Regions from separate parts of the Sphingorhabdus sp. M41 genome, predicted to be linked through region 1. Evidence: predicted binding sites of a transcription regulator. Region 1 holds the regulator's gene; the other holds the start of a gene.

Evidence for each region. The regulator LexA, encoded in region 1, represses DNA repair genes until DNA is damaged. The targets are predictions, from matches to a motif close to GTTCCNCNCTTGTTCT.
Region 2: a site for LexA is predicted at 2,764-2,779, ahead of radA (DNA repair protein RadA). Genes of this name have one in related genera too.

Annotation. Positions count from the first base shown of each region.
Region 1 covers NZ_CP014545.1:1,297,331-1,305,377, forward strand. The annotation lists gene AZE99_RS06220 (citrate synthase) at 1-1,011, opposite strand, end outside; gene gltX (glutamate--tRNA ligase) at 1,038-2,441, opposite strand; gene AZE99_RS06230 (ComEC/Rec2 family competence protein) at 2,512-4,728, shown strand; gene lexA (transcriptional repressor LexA) at 4,722-5,414, opposite strand; gene AZE99_RS06240 (GGDEF domain-containing protein) at 5,613-6,842, opposite strand; gene AZE99_RS06245 (molybdopterin molybdotransferase MoeA) at 7,168-8,047, opposite strand, start outside.
Region 2 covers NZ_CP014545.1:2,143,159-2,151,205, forward strand. The annotation lists gene AZE99_RS10230 (cation:proton antiporter domain-containing protein) at 1-410, opposite strand, end outside; gene AZE99_RS10235 (iron-sulfur cluster assembly scaffold protein) at 414-854, opposite strand; gene AZE99_RS10240 (CvpA family protein) at 851-1,375, opposite strand; gene radA (DNA repair protein RadA) at 1,385-2,749, opposite strand; gene AZE99_RS10250 (patatin-like protein) at 3,069-5,420, shown strand; gene AZE99_RS10255 (MBL fold metallo-hydrolase) at 5,421-6,368, opposite strand; gene AZE99_RS10260 (DUF6445 family protein) at 6,508-7,113, opposite strand; gene AZE99_RS10265 (hypothetical protein) at 7,113-7,331, opposite strand; gene AZE99_RS10270 (MarR family winged helix-turn-helix transcriptional regulator) at 7,423-7,947, opposite strand.

The DNA of each region.
Region 1 (8,047 bases):
GTCGAAGACCGGATCCTTGACCTTCAGCGTTTCGAATACTTCGCGAACCGTTTCCTGCATCACCGATGCACGCGGATCGTAATTTTTGTAAACGCGGTGGCCAAAGCCCATCAGACGGAACGGATCGTCCTTGTCCTTGGCGCGCGCGATATATTCCGGAATGCGGTCGGGATGGCCGATTTCGTGGAGCATGTTGAGCGCCGCTTCATTGGCGCCGCCATGCGCCGGGCCCCAGAGGCAGGCAATGCCGGCTGCGATGCAGGCAAACGGATTGGCACCGGATGAACCAGCGAGACGGACGGTCGAGGTCGACGCATTCTGCTCGTGATCGGCGTGGAGGATGAAAATCCGATCCATCGCCTTTTCAATCGCCGGATGCACTTCATATTCCTCGGCCGGAACGCCGAAGGTCATGCGCAGGAAATTACCGGTATAGGACAGGTCATTGTCGGGATAGACGAACGGCTGACCGATCGAATATTTATAGGCCATGGCGGCAATGGTCGGCATCTTGGCGACCAGACGATGGCTCGCGATCATCCGCTGAGCGGGATCGTTGATGTCGGTGCTGTCATGATAGAAAGCCGACAATGCGCCAACCACACCGCACATGATCGCCATCGGATGGGCGTCGCGGCGGAAGCCCTGATAGAAACCGCGCAACTGCTCGTGCACCATGGTGTGGCGTGTGATCGTGTTAGTGAAATCGGCATATTCATCCGCCGACGGCAATTCGCCACGCAGCAGAAGATGCGCGACTTCCATGAAGCTGCTGTTCTCGGCGAGCTGTTCGATCGGATAGCCGCGGTGCAGCAATACGCCTTCGCCGCCGTCGATGAAGGTCAGTTCAGACTCACAGCTGGCGGTCGAGGTGAAGCCCGGGTCATAGGTGAAGGCACCGGTCTGGCCATATAATTTGCGGATATCGACGACATCGGGGCCCACAGTGCCCGTCAGAACCGGATATTCGTAATTTTCACCGTTGATGCTGAATTTTGCGTTATCGCCCACGATATTGTCCTTTCTGCTCCTGAAACTCAGGTTTTTTCTATTTGATCTGCAAGACGCCCCAAAGACTCTTCCTTGCCAAGAAGTATCAGGACGTCAAAAATTCCGGGTGAACTGGTACTTCCTGTCAGTGCAGCGCGCATAGGTTGTGCGAGCTTTCCCAACCCCAATTCGGCAGACTCTGCGATCGCTTTTATGACTTCTTCCGTGGCCTCGAGCGTCCAGTCTTCCAGATCGGTCAAGCCAAGATGAATCGATTTAAGCAGCGTCCGTGCGTCAGCGTCTAGCAGATTTTCTGCCCGTTCGTCGAGGCCAAGTGGGCGTTTTTTAAAGAGAAAAAGACTGGATTCGGCTAATTCGATCAGATTTTTTGCCCGGCTCTTCAAAACCGGCATCGCCTGACCGAGCAATTCGCTATCTGCTGATGATAATGTCCTGCCCAAATCCTTCTCGATCCACGGGGTCGCGAGCCGAACGAGGTCGGCATCATTTGCCTCGCGCATATAATGGCCGTTCAGATTCTGCAGCTTTTTCGTGTCGAAGCGCGAAGGCGATTTGCCGACGCCTTCCAGCGCAAACCACTCGATCGCCTGTTCCCGGGAAATGATCTCGTCATCGCCATGACCCCAGCCGAGGCGCAACAGATAGTTGAACATCGCGTCGGGCAATATGCCCATATCGCGATAGGCCTCGACGCCGAGAGCGCCGTGGCGCTTGGACAATTTTGCGCCGTCATTGCCGTGGATCAGCGGGATATGCGCATAGGCCGGTTCGGCCCAGCCCATCGCCCGGATCAGGGCGAGCTGGCGGAAAGCATTGTTGAGATGGTCATCGCCGCGAATCAGATGGGTGACGCCCATGTCATGGTCATCGACCACCACGGCGAGCATATAGGTCGGCGTGCCATCCGAGCGCAGCAGGATGAAGTCGTCGATCTCGCTGTTCTGGACCGAGACATCGCCTTGCACCATGTCAGCAATGGTTACCTTGCCAGAGGTTTCGGTTTTCAGCCGGATCACGAACGGCGCGCCTTCCGGGGCTTCAGACGGGTCGCGGTCGCGCCAGCGGCCGTCATAGCGCATCGGCTTTTTCTCGGCCCGCTGCTGTTCGCGCATTTCGGTCAGCTCTTCGGGTGTGGCGAAACATTTATAGGCATTGCCGGATGCCAGCAATTCATGGGCAACTTCAGCATGGCGTTCGGCGCGTTCGGACTGGAAGACGGTTTCGCCATCCCAGTCGAGGCCAAGCCATTCAAGCCCTTCAGAAATCGCATCAATCGCTTCCTGGGTGGAGCGCGCCTTGTCGGTATCCTCGATGCGAAGCAGCGCTTTGCCGCCGTGATGCCGAGCAAATAGCCAGTTGAACATCGCGGTTCGCGCGCCGCCAATATGCAGGAACCCGGTTGGGGAGGGGGCAAAGCGGGTTACGACCATATTTGTCTCTTTCGGCTGTTCAGCATCATTTGAATTCACGCTTGCAAGGTCCCTGTGATAGGTATTTGAAATGCGGGATGGATTGAGCCCGAATGGCACCTTAGGCACCGGTTCCGGTTCGACTGGCACCGCCCTTAGCACGCTGTTTCACCCGCGACAATTGTCTGATTTCCGGCGCGGGCCGCAACTCCCCAAATTGATTGAAATGCAGCTCGAGAAGGAGCGGGACCAGCTTCCCTTATGGGTGCCGGTGGCGCTTGGCTGCGGCATTGCGTCCTGGTTCAATCTGGCCAACCCCGCCTGGTGGCTGGCGTTTATAAGTCTGTGCGGCGGGCTCGGCCTGATTGCGGTCATGAACGGGCGAGATACGCGCGCAGGCAAGGCTTTATTCTGGTTCGCGCTGCTGGCCGCCATAGGCTGCGCGCTGATCTGGCTGCGTTCATGGAGCGTCGCTGCGCCGGTGCTGGAACGACCAATTGTCGTCACTTTCAACGCGGAGATCGAGCGGGTCGAGCCGGTTTTAGCGCGCGATATGGTGCGGCTGACGCTTGGCACCGGCGAAAATCCCGAATTGCCGCCGCGAGTTCGGGTGAATGTGCCGCTTGACCGGGCCAGTCCCGATTTGCAGGACGGTGCCCTGATCCAGCTGCGCGCCCGGCTGATGCCACCGGCGATGCCGGCGCTGCCGGGGGCCTATGATTTTTCCGAAAGGGCCTGGTTTCAGGGGCTCGGCGCGACCGGCCAGGCGCTGGGCGCTATTCAGATATTGCGCCGCGCCGATCCGCTTTTCGCGCTGTCGCGATACCGACAACAGCTCTCGGCTCATGTACAGGCGCGGATGGCCGGCGCTGCCGGTGCGATTGGCGTGACCCTGGCCACCGGGGATCGCGGCGCGATTGCCGAAGCGGATGCCGAAGCGATGCGGCGCAGCGGGCTGGCGCATCTGCTCTCGATCAGCGGGCTGCATGTCACTGCGGTTGTCGGGGCGATTTATCTGATGGTGCTCAAAAGTCTCGCTCTCTCACCGACACTGGCGCTGCGCTTTCGGTTACCGGTCGTGGCGGCCGGATGCGCGGCGCTGGCGGCGGTCGCCTATACCTTGTTGACCGGAGCGCAGGTGCCGACGATTCGGGCCTGTGTCGCGGCCTTGCTGGTGCTGGTGGCGCTGATGATGGGGCGCAGCGCGATCACCTTGCGGATGGTCGCTGCCGGCGCGCTCTTCGTGTTGATTTTCTGGCCCGAATCGCTGGTGGGACCGAGCTTTCAGCTCAGCTTCGCGGCGGTTACCGCGATCATTGCGTTGCACGAGCATCCGCAGATTAAGGCGCTGGTCATGCTGCGCGAGGAAAATCTGTTGCGCCGCGCCGGACGTTTTATTTTTGCGCTGTTCCTTACCGGGCTGGTGGTGGAAATCGCGCTGATGCCGATCGCGCTCTATCATTTTCACAAGGCGGGGCTTTATGGCGCATTGGCCAATATCGTCGCTATCCCGCTGACAACATTCGTGATCATGCCGCTGGAGGCGCTGGCTCTGGTGCTGGACAGCGTGGGTCTTGGCGCGCCGGTCTGGTGGCTCTGCGAGCAGGCGCTGAGCAGCCTGATCGGGCTTGCCCATTTTGTCTCGAGTAGACCCGGCGCGGTGACGATGTCGCCGACTATGCCGGTGCTCGCGTTCGGATTGGTGCTGCTTGGCGGGCTGTGGCTTTGTCTGTGGCGAGAACGCTGGCGTTATCTGGGGGCGATTCCGGCGATGATCGGAGCGCTGTTGATCGCCAACACCCGCGCGCCCGATATCTATATCACCGGCGACGGCCGCCATGTCGGCATTCGCAACGATCAGGGCGAGCTGGCGATGTTGCGCACACGCAGCGGTGATTTCATTCGCGACATTATCCGGGAAAATGCCGGAGTAGAAGGGGAATCGCAGGCGCTGGAAGACTGGACGAATGCCGATTGCAATGCTGACAGCTGTCTGGTCACTTTGCGCACGGACGGACGTGACTGGCATATATTGGCGACCCGCAGCTCGCATTATATTTCCGCTCTGGCTCTGTCCGCAGCCTGTCGCCGCGCCGATATCGTCGTCAGTGATCGGTGGCTGCCGGCAAGTTGCCAGCCGCGCTGGCTGAAGGCTGACCGCAACCTGCTGTCACAGGTCGGCGGCATGACCATCGATCTGGAAAGGCAGAAAATATCCACCGCGCTCGGCTGGACCGGCAGGCATATATGGACCCGCTATCGCTCCGTCAGGAATGGTGGTAACGACAGCGGCAGGCCGGATCAGTAGCGGCGCAGCAATCCGGCCATCTTGCCCTGGATGCGCACTTCGCCTTCGCCATAAATCTGCGGCTCATAGGCGGCATTGGCGGGATCGAGGCGGATGCTCCGGCCATCCTTGCGGAGATATTTCAGCGTCGCTTCTTCCTCGTGGATCAGCGCCACAACAATCTCGCCATCGCGCGCGACTTCGGTTTTCTGGATCAGCGCATAATCGCCATCGAGGATACCCGCGTCGATCATCGAATCACCGGATACTTCCAGCGCATAATGCTCGCCGGGGCCGAGCAGGGCGGCAGGAACGCTGAGCGCCGACTGGCCTTCCATCGCCTCGATCGGCGCGCCGGCGGCGATGCGGCCGTGCAGCGGGATTTCCAGGACATCATTATTGGCAGCCGGAGCAGGATTGGAAATGACTTCGCGCACCGGCGTTTCCGGGTGCAGCGAGACAACATTTGATGGGGCCGCTTCCTGCACGCCACCTTCCGGCAGTTTCAACACTTCCAGCGCCCGCGCCCGGTTGGGCAGGCGGCGGATGAAGTGCCGCTCCTCGAGCGCGCTGATCAATCGGTGAATGCCGGACTTGGACTTGAGCCCCAGCGCTTCCTTCATTTCCTCGAACGAGGGGGAAACGCCGCTATCCTTGAGTTTTTCATCAATGAAGCAGAGGAGTTCATGTTGCTTTTGCGTGAGCATGTCCAGTGTCCTGTTCTGGGAACGAATAAAGAACAATTAAGAAACAAAACGGGGGAAGTCAAGCGGGAAAGCACACAGGGTCCGGGCTGTTGAAGCGCGACGGCAATCCTTGCAGCGACAGCGCGGGGAGCGCGAGGACATATTATGTATGCATAGCCTGCCAAGCAGGTTGTCGAGCAGTGTCCAGCGGACTATTGATCAGCCCAATGCGCGCTTAAACCTGATTTGTTCTGATTTTAGTGGGGGCTCGGGCTCTTTCAGAGGGCGTTCCGCTTTCAGATTGCGTTCTTCGGCATTCTCGACACGGTTCCGGCCGCTCGACTTGGCCCTGTAGAGCGCAGCATCGGTTCGCGCGAACAACTGCTCATATGTCTCCCCATTACGGGCTGTGGCCACGCCAAAACTCGCAGTCAGACGGACATCGTTGCTCAGGCCGGAATGCTCGAGACTTTCGAATGCCCGCCGGATTCGGTCGGCCGACTGCTCTGCAGCGTTATTCGGGCAATTCCAGATGGCGATGCAGAACTCCTCTCCGCCGATTCGGCCGGCCGTGTCACATCCACGCACCATGTTTCCGATGAGTTTGCCAATGCCCGCGATCGCCTGGTCGCCCGCCTGGTGCCCCCAAATGTCGTTCACTTTCTTGAAGTGGTCGATATCGACTACCACCAGGCTCAGTGGCAGTCCCTCCGTCTGCGCACGTGGGAGAAGATTTCGCATCGACTCTTCAAACGCACCCCGGTTGCACAGCCCGCTGAGCGCATCACGCTCACTGCTTTCCCGCAGCGAAGTCGTCCATTCGGCGATTGTCGCACCGATCAGAACCGTGGCGGTGGTCACGCCTTTCACTCCGAGAACAAGCCCGATTAGGGAATAATAGATCGAGTCCCGATAGACCTCGGCCGGAATCGCCTGCTCAAACAACAGGGTCAAGGTTGGTCTTAAGAGGAAATCGGCAGCATGAAACGCCATGACCGCGATGATCGCAACATCGAACACTTTGCGGCGCCGCGCGGTGAGGAGCGTCGTCACGCCCATGGCGAACATGACACCGTAGCCCATATTGACGATGACCAGCCGCGAAGCGACTTCGTTGGATAAGCTGACAGCCACTCCCAGCACCAATGCGCTAATGAGGTAAACGACTGCCATGCTTCCTAGATGAAGCCGCTGCCCGGCGCGCTCGCAGACCGAAACCAGCATCACCGTCGTGCCCATAGTGTAGAAAAACTGCGTCAAATGGAAGACGTAGAAAGCATCAGCAGGCAGCAAATGGGTGATCAGAAATCCCGCCGCAGAAAGGGTGAAGGCAATGCCGTAGCCGAGCACGTGACGCTTCATGCGTCCTACTCGCCAAAGCACTGCGAAGGTCGCCGCGAAAAATAGCACCATGAGCGGTGTTACCAGTCCAAGAATTTGCGTCTGCATCGACCCTTAGTGCTCCTTTTCCAGTCGGTTAGTCCAATAAGGTTAATGGCGCGTTTCGGAATCGGACTTTGTCCATGGATTTTTAATTGTCTCACACAATTGGACGTCTCGACGACCCCACTTTGCCCAGCGCTGGCCAACCTTCTATCTGCGCACGGTATTTTTCATTCCCGTCAGATACGTTTGAAGGACACCGGATCTCAGCCGTTCAGTGCGCTATCAAGGTACCGATAGCGGATGACGATTATGGCAAGATCAAAATAAAAACTTTGAGAAGATTATCATAAGGCACTGATTCCAAGAGATTTATTCTGGATACTATGAATTATATCCCAACATAGGGCACCATCTCACCAACATCAGACGCTGCCGCATGAGCTGGCCGACATAGCAGTGCATTCGCCGCCGCCAAGACCGAAAGCTTAGCGCTGTCCTGGCTGTTGAAGGGCGTGATCCCGGCCTGGTCGACCTTCGCCCGCAGAAACTGGGCGCGGGGACCGTTGGCGGGGAGGGCTTCGCGGGTCGGGGCGCTCTGATAGTCGGGCAGATAGCGGGCGGCTCCGGCCATGAAGCGGATCAGCGGCAGCAGGAACAGGGTGGCCGCGACAAAGGCGGAGGCGGGATTGCCGGGGAGCGCCAATATCACCGTCTTGCCGAGCTTTCCGGCCATCACCGGCTTGCCCGGTTTCATCGCGATCTTGTAGAAATCGATTGCGGCGCCGAGCTTGCGGAAGGCGGGGCCGACCAGATCATGATCGCCGACCGATGCGCCGCCGATGGTGACGATGATATCGCAGTCTTTTGCGCTGTCCAGCGTCTGGCACAATATGTCCATATCGTCGGGAATGCGGCTCAGGCTGCGGGTTTCGGCGGTCAGGCCGCAGAGCATGGCTGACAGCATGACGTCATTGCTGGCGGGTATCTGGTGGGGCAGGGTGTCGCTGCCCGGCGCGACCAGTTCGTCGCCGGTCGAGACCACCGCCACGCGGGGCTGTGTGCCGACCGACAGTTCGCCATAGCCGGCGATAACCGCTTCGCCGAGCGCCGCCGCATTGAGCAGGCTGCCTGCGGGTAATCCGACGCTTCCTTGCTTGAAATCGCCGCCCTGATGCCGGATATGCCGGCCCTTCTCGGGTGAGGGTTCTGCTGTCAGTCGGATGGTGGCGCCGTCCGCTTCGACATTTTCCTGCATGACCACGGTATCG
Region 2 (8,047 bases), 850 kb from region 1:
AGAACCTGGGCGGTCGAGGAGAGCGCCAGCGGCAGGCCGATCGCGATCGAAGCGGCCAGCGTGAAGTTGGTTGTAGCCATGATCAGCAGGAACAGCGCAATGCCGCATAGCACGACCTGACTCATGCCCAGACCGAAGATCGCCTGACGCAAGCGCATGAGCCGCGCCGGCGCAAGTTCCAGTCCGACAATGAACAGCAGCAAGATGATCCCGATCTCGGAAAATTCGAGAATGGTTCCCGCGTTGCTGATCAACTGGAAGCCCTGCGGTCCGATCAACGCTCCGGCGATCAGATAACCGAGAACCGCGCCAATGCCGAACCGCCGGAACACCAGCACCATGACCAAAGCCGCGCCGAGCATGACGAAACCGCCCAGCAGCAAATCGGCCATATGGGTTTCAGTTTCCATCGGTCAGGCCGCCTGTTTCCTGGCAGCGGCATCCGTGAACGCCGCGATCACCGCATCATAGGGAAGCAATATCGCCGCATGACGGCCCTTGTGATCCCGGGCAGCTGCCAACTTGTCCATATCCGGCCATTCGCCGGGAGACTCGCTCGATCCTTCCAGGAAAACTGCCAGATTGTCTCGCACAGTTCCAATATCGCCAGCTGTTTTGCCGATGGCCTGTGCGCCCAATATGGCGGCCGATGCCTGACCCAGTGCGCAGGCGCTTATTTCAAGACCCAAATCCTGCAGTTCACCGCTATCTTTTATCATCACGTCTGCCGCGACCTTGCTGCCGCATGTCTTGGATCGCAGCTCTGCCGTGCCATCAGGGTTATCCAGCCTTTGCTGATGCGGAATTGACACCGCGAGACGCAAGATCTCGCGGGTATAAAGCGCTCCGCTCATTGGTCCGCTACCGCCTGCTCGTCGGTCGACTTTCGCTGTTCCTCCACAAAGTCGACCATGGCTTTTCCACTTGCGTTCAGCAGCGGGTAAGTACGAGAGTTCGCGAGCCATTCCGGTCGCGGTTCGTCCGCGCCATAGATGGTGTCATAGACCAGAACTGCCAGCAAATAGAGCAAGGTCGCGCCGATCAGCCCCTTGATCATGCCAAAACCGAAGCCGAGCACGCGATCAATCGGACCGAGAACGGATTTGCGCGAACGTGCGCCGATTGATCTGGCGATCCACCGACCCAGCGCATAGATAACGATGACGATCGATACAAAAGCCAGCACGGAGGCTCCGCTCTCGCTGCCCACCGGGCTGATCAGCCGCTCATAAATCGGCGTGTGCAAAAATCGCACGCCGACCACAACCACTATCCAGACAAGCAAGGAAAGCGCTTCCTGAACGAATCCCCTTAGGAATCCAAGAACCGCCGCTCCGCCCATCGAAACCAGTACAAATATATCAAGACCCGTCATGGTCTCTAGCTAGTCACGCTCGAGCATATGGTCAACGAGATTGGCGAGTTTGGCAAATTGCAGTTTCTTCATCGAGTCACTGCTTTTTTCGCCGGACGCCGGTATCAGCGCGCGGTCGAACCCGAGCTTGGACGCTTCCTTCAGACGGAGCGGCGTGCGCGAGACCGGCCGGATTTCCCCGGACAGCGCAATTTCGCCGAATATCACGGCATCGCTCTGCATTGGACGCTCGGCATGGGCCGAGATCAGCGCTGCTGCCACGGCCAGATCGGCGGCAGGGTCGGTGAGCCGGTAACCGCCCGCGACATTGAGATAGACTTCGGCGCCGGAAAAGCTGAGCCCGCAACGCGCTTCCAGCACCGCCAGGATCATCGCCAGCCGCGAACTGTCCCATCCGACCACCGAGCGCCGCGGGGTTGCGCCACTCGCCAGCCGCACGGTCAGCGCCTGAATCTCTACCAGCACGGGCCGCGTACCCTCCATTGCCGGGAAAACGGTAGCGCCGGTCACTTCTTCGCTGCGGTCGGTCAGGAACAGGGCGGATGGATTGGCCACTTCGGTGAGGCCTTTTTCTTCCATTGCGAACACACCGATCTCGTCAGTCCCGCCGAAGCGGTTCTTGATCGAGCGAAGGATACGATATTGATGGCTGCGCTCGCCCTCGAAGCTCATCACCGTGTCGACCATATGTTCGAGCACGCGCGGACCGGCGATACTGCCGTCCTTGGTGACATGGCCGACCAGCATCACCATCGTGCCATGTTCCTTGGCAAATTTGATGATTTCCTGCGCCGAGGCGCGCACCTGGCTCACCGTTCCCGGCGCGCCTTCGATCAGATCACTGTGCATGGTCTGGATCGAGTCGATCACGACAAAATCCGGCGCATCGCGGCCTAAGGTCGTCAATATGTCGCGGACAGAAGTCGCCGAGGCAAGCTTGACCGGCGCCTTGCCCAGCCCCAGACGCCTCGCCCGCAGCCGCACCTGATCTGCCGCTTCTTCTCCCGAAATATAGGCGACCGAAAGCCCCGCCTCGGCCAGCCGCGCAGAAACCTGCAGCAAGAGTGTCGATTTCCCGATACCCGGATCACCGCCCATAAGAGTCGCCGATCCGGCCACCAGACCACCGCCGACGGCGCGGTCAAATTCGGCGATGCCTGTTTTTCTGCGATCCGGCAGCGCGATTTCGCTGTCCAGCCCGACCAGCCGTACTTCGCGTCCGCCGGTCTGCAGATTATGCTTAGACGCAAACACCGTTTCGCCCGCTTCCTCGACGAGCGTGTTCCACTCACTACAATCGCCGCACTGCCCTTCCCAGCGATGCGCGATTGAGCCGCAATTCTGACAGACATATTTTTTCTTCGGTTTGGCCATGCGGTTTATCTAACAGAACAAATAAAGAACGCCAGTGGTTTTCCATCAGAATTTAAAACAGGGTCACACGGGTCACACCCCTTAATGGAGAAAATGATTTCAGCTTGAGAAGGGGCGCGTGAAGGCACGGGCCAGATTGCTATCGCCCGCACAATGATCCTGTTTCCGGTTCATGGAGCAACTTTAGCAAAGAGGCTCGGGTGTAGGAAAGCCCCGCTTATATTGCCGAAGCGGGAGGAACGCCAAGGGACTTCTCACCACGAGGACCAGGCAGTGCATTCGCGCTTGCACCCTCCCCACCATCCTGTAGTTAAAAGCCATGCGGCAGAAAGAACTCAGACTGGCCTTGATCTGCTATGGCGGCGTTAGTCTGGCCATTTATATGCACGGCATCACCAAGGAAATCTGGAAGCTGGCGCAGGCGAGCCGGGATTTTCACGACGGCGAGCGGATCGACCAGTGCAGCCGCGGTATCTATTATGATATATTGGAATGGCTGGAGCAGGAAACCGGCACAAGACTTCGCATTTTGCCGGACATTATTTCCGGAGCCAGCGCGGGCGGGATCAACGGGATTTTCCTGTCGCAGGCGATATTGTCGGGCCAGTCGCTGGATCCGCTGACCGACTTGTGGCTGCACACCGCCGATGTCGACAAGCTGCTCGACCCCGATGCGCGGCCGCTTTCGCGTTTCTCCAAATTCTGGGCCGAGCCGATTGCCTGGATGGCGCTGGGCCGCAAGGGCGGTGCTGTGGAGCAGACCGTGTCGAAGGAAGCCCGAGAAGAGGTCAAGATGAAGCTCTCCCGCTTCGTCCGCGCGCGCTGGTTCGCACCGCCTTTTGGCGGCAAGGTGTTCAGTGGTCTGATCTGGGATGCGCTTGCTGCAGTCCGGGCAACCGAGCGCGGGCCGCGCCTGCTGCCCCCGGAACAGCCACTCGACCTGTTCGTCACGGTGACCGATTTCGTTGGCCATCCGGAAAAGCTCCAGCTGCACAGTCCGCCCGACGCGCTCGAGATGGAGCATCGCATCACCATCGGCTTTTCGACCAGAGGAAAGCGAGACGACGCGATTGCCGATCCGGCGGCACTGACTTTTGCCGGCCGCGCCACCGCCAGTTTTCCAGGCGCTTTCCCGCCCTTCACAGTGAGGGAACTGGATGAACTGCTTGCTGATCATGAATATGTCTGGGAAGGCCGCTCAGCCTTTCTGAAGCGCATATTGCCCAACCAGTTTCGAGCCGGAACAGCCGAGGATACTGTACTGATCGACGGATCGGTGCTCGCCAATGCTCCCTTCGCGCAAGCGATTGAAGCATTGAAGAACCGGCCGGCCAAACGCGAGGTCGACCGACGCTTCGTCTATATTGACCCGCGGCCCGATCTCGACGTTGCGAAGAGCGACAAAGCGATGCAACGGCTGCAGGCTGCGCAAGAAGAGGAGAATGAATCGCTGCCCGGCTTCTTCTCGACAATTTTCGGAGCTATTTCCAATATTCCTCGCGAACAGCCGATCCGCGACAATCTCAACGCCATTGCCGGACGATCCAACCGCATCACCCAGATGCAGCTGATCACCGAAAATTTGCGCGGCGAGGTTGAGCAGCATGTCGAGGGCCTGTTCGGGCGCACATTTTTCCTCGACCGGCCGACCGCTGCCCGTGTCGCTGCCTGGCGTCGCAAGGCGCGGGACAAGGCAGCCAAGCTCGCGGGATTTTCCTATAGCGCTTATGGTCACCTCAAGCTGGCGACCGTTATCGAGGATATCGCGCATACGGTGCGGCGGGCGAAGTCCGATCCCAATGCGCACAACCATCCGGGGCTGCGTAACGCGCTCTGGGCGGAGATACGGCGCCTTGGCCTTGACAATGTCGGGCATAAAAGCGGCGGACCGACCAAACCGGCGGCGGAGTTTTTTCGTCGGCACGACCTGGGTTACCGCGTACGTCGCCTGCGTTTCCTGGCCCGTCAACTGGCAGAAGATCTCGACCGCGCCGACCCCGCCGATGCCGATGTGATGGAGGCGATGCACGACACCATCTATGACTGTCTGTCCCTCTATATCGAACGCGAAACGATCGACTATCTTGGCGATGATTTCATTGCCCTGGCCGACCAGTCCGAAGTGCAGCCCGGCGCCATGCTGGACGCGCTGGCCAAGGCGCGCGACCTGACCGCTGCCGACGCCATTGTCGATGCAAAGCTCGCGGCGGCACTGGCGGTGATACCGAAAGCGGAGAAGCGCTCGATGTTGCTCGCCTTCCTCGGCTTCCCTTTTTACGACATCGCTACCTTGCCATTGCTGCAGGGCGAAGGACTTGACGAGTTTGATCCGATCAAGGTCGACCGTATCTCGCCCGAGGACGCCCGCACGATCCGCAAGGGCGGCGTTGCGGCGACGCTGAAAGGCATTGAATTCAACAATTTCGGCGCCTTTTTCAGCCGTACCTATCGCGAGAATGACTATCTCTGGGGCCGCCTGCACGGCGCCGACCGGATGATCGACATCATCCTGTCCACCCTGCCCCTTTCCAAGCGTCCCGGTAATGACACGATTCTCGAATTCAAGAAAACGATCTTCCGAAAAATCGTCGATGAAGAGGAACCAAGGCTGACCAAGGTCAAACCGCTGATTGCCTCTTTACGTGACGAAATCGAGGCCGCAACCCTCTGACTAGTGGGGTTGTTCGTGCGCGTGGACCGGCTTCTGCAAGCTTTTGTACACTGCTTCGACAAACGCATCACCCTTGATGAAGGCATCGGGATTGATATCCCATTGCGCCGCCAGCTTCAGCGCCTGCACCTGTTCAACCGTTTTGCCCCCGCCCTGCGCCTTTTCCACAGCGCCGATCATCGTCAGTAGCATGTCGCGATAAGCGGTCAGATCGGCCTTGTTCGCCATCGGTCCATGGCCCGGAATGATTTTCGTATCGTCATCGACCATGGTCAGCGCCGTTTCCGCCGCTGCCAAAATACCGCGCGCATTGCCGCCGCTGCTCAGGTCGATATATGGCAAGCTGACCTTGTTGAAAAACAGGTCACCCATGTGGAGGACATTGGCCTTTTTCCAGAAAACGACGCTGTCGCCATCCGTGTGCCCATGTTTCATATGTTTGACCTGCACTTCGTCGCCGTTGAGGTGGAGCTTCAACCCGTCATGATAGGTTACGGTGGGCAAGGCCGCGACCGGCGATGCCGGATCATTGCCGCGTCCCGATTTCTGGATACCCAGCATCCGCTCGCGGACATGGTCATGCGCCATGATCAGCGCGCCGGCCTTGCCAAAATTCTCGTTCCCGCCACTATGATCGCCGTGCCAGTGGGTGTTGATCAGATATGTGACCGGTTCTGCACCAAGATCAGCAATCGCCGCCTGAATTTTCGGTGTGAGTGGAGCGAACTGGTCGTCGATCAGGACAGTGCCATCGGGACCGTAGGAGACACCGATATTGCCACCTGCTCCGAACAATACAGCCACCCCGTCAGCCAGTGCCTCCGCCTTGATCTCGACATTCGCGAACCGGTCGGTTTCCTGAGCATAGCTTTCGCTGCCGGCAAAGAGGGCTACGGGTGAAGCCGCAAGCGATAAGGCAGCGAAGGTTCTGGATATCGGATTTGACATGTAAAGGGTCTCCTGTTTTTTCTCGTTGGGCCGGTGATTTTTGGCGGCCATCTGTTATCCCAACTCCGTCGGTTTGGAACCCAGCCTTCGCTGGGCTGACAGTTTATTCCAGCGGCTTAACATTGAAACCGGGCCGCCGCTATCCCTTGGCGAAAAACATCAGGTTGACCAATCGGCCATCCTGCGGCGTTTTGCCGAACGCCTGGCCACTGTTGTGGAACATCCACGGGCTGAAAAGGATCAGCCGGTTGAAGCGCATCGGCACGGTCATGACTTTCGTCCATCGCGCGGGATGGTTCGTGTCCTTGTTGACCACATCCTCGATCAGAGCATTGATATCGGCAAAGCCGGCCTTGTGGATGCCCGGCAGATCCGTCGGAATGCGCTCGAGGCCGGTACGTTTATGGCGAAAAAACTCGGTGCCGCCTTTGCAATGTTCCGGCAGCGAAAGATAGAGTATGCCCGAATAGAAGGCCGGATCAATATGCACGCCGCTGTGCCCCTTGTCGCCTTTCAGCGTCACCCGGCAATGCGAATGGCTGGTATTGGGCGCGGCCTTCACCGGTGTGTTGATAATGCCCGAGATACGCTCATTCAGCCCCTGAATATCCAGCGGTTTGGTCGAAATATGGCCCGGATAATTGCCGCGTTTGTTTTCGGGGTCATAGTTGAGTGCCAGAGCCGCGTTGCGCGCAACCATCGGGTCAGCGAGAAAGTCGTCGAGAATGAGCAGCGACGGGAGCATCAAAAAGCTCTTAGGCAGATCGATGGAACGACAGCTTTGATGGCCGCACCGGCAAAATATGCTCCGCCGCCGTTCAGGTTACGAGCCAATAGCCTGATGAACTTTACAAACTTTACAGTGTTAAAGAAAAAAACTCCTTCTTTCCTTTCAACATCAAAGCTGTCCGCCAACCCATTGGCATGGTGAGATAAATAGTAAAGGGACGAGCCGCTAGCCATTTTGAGACCCTATCATGAATATCATGGTGTAGGACATTATTTTATCGCTCGACCCGTCCGTTCCGCGCGCAAAGACAGATATCGAACAAATTCAGATCTGATCTTTCCGACCGGCAAAGCCACCTTCGACAATTGCGCCGACCCTGCTCATGAATTCCATGCCATTGGCGATTTCCTCGTCGGTCAGTTCGTTGGAGATCAACTTGATGAAGGCCTCTGTCCGTTGCATCATCTCATTCACCGTTGTCTGACCTTTTTTGGTCAGACGGATGACCTTCTCCCGCGCCGAGGCCTTGCTTTCCCTGATAGAAATCAGATTGAGGTCCTTTTCAGCCATCGCGCGCAACACCTTGGAAATCGCGGGACTTCCCAGTTCATACCATTCGCCGATCAGGCGCTCGATGGTCTTGCGATGGATCGTGTGCCCGTCCTCTCCCTTGGAATGGATGATCCACAGGATCACCGTCTGGTGCCGGGTCAGATCAGACCCGCTGAGATGTTTTTCAACCGCCATGCCGACCGAATAATGGAACGGATAGAATAGCTTGAGGAAGTTTTGCGGGGCAGTTTCCCGTTTTATGGGATAGTCTATGCCGAAATCAGACTGCTGCTTCACTCGATGCTCCATCGTTGGGATCCCGCCAGGTTTCGCTGACCACGAATCAAGTAGATGGATGAACGAATATCGAGTCAAAGTCTAATCATCCAGAGGGAAA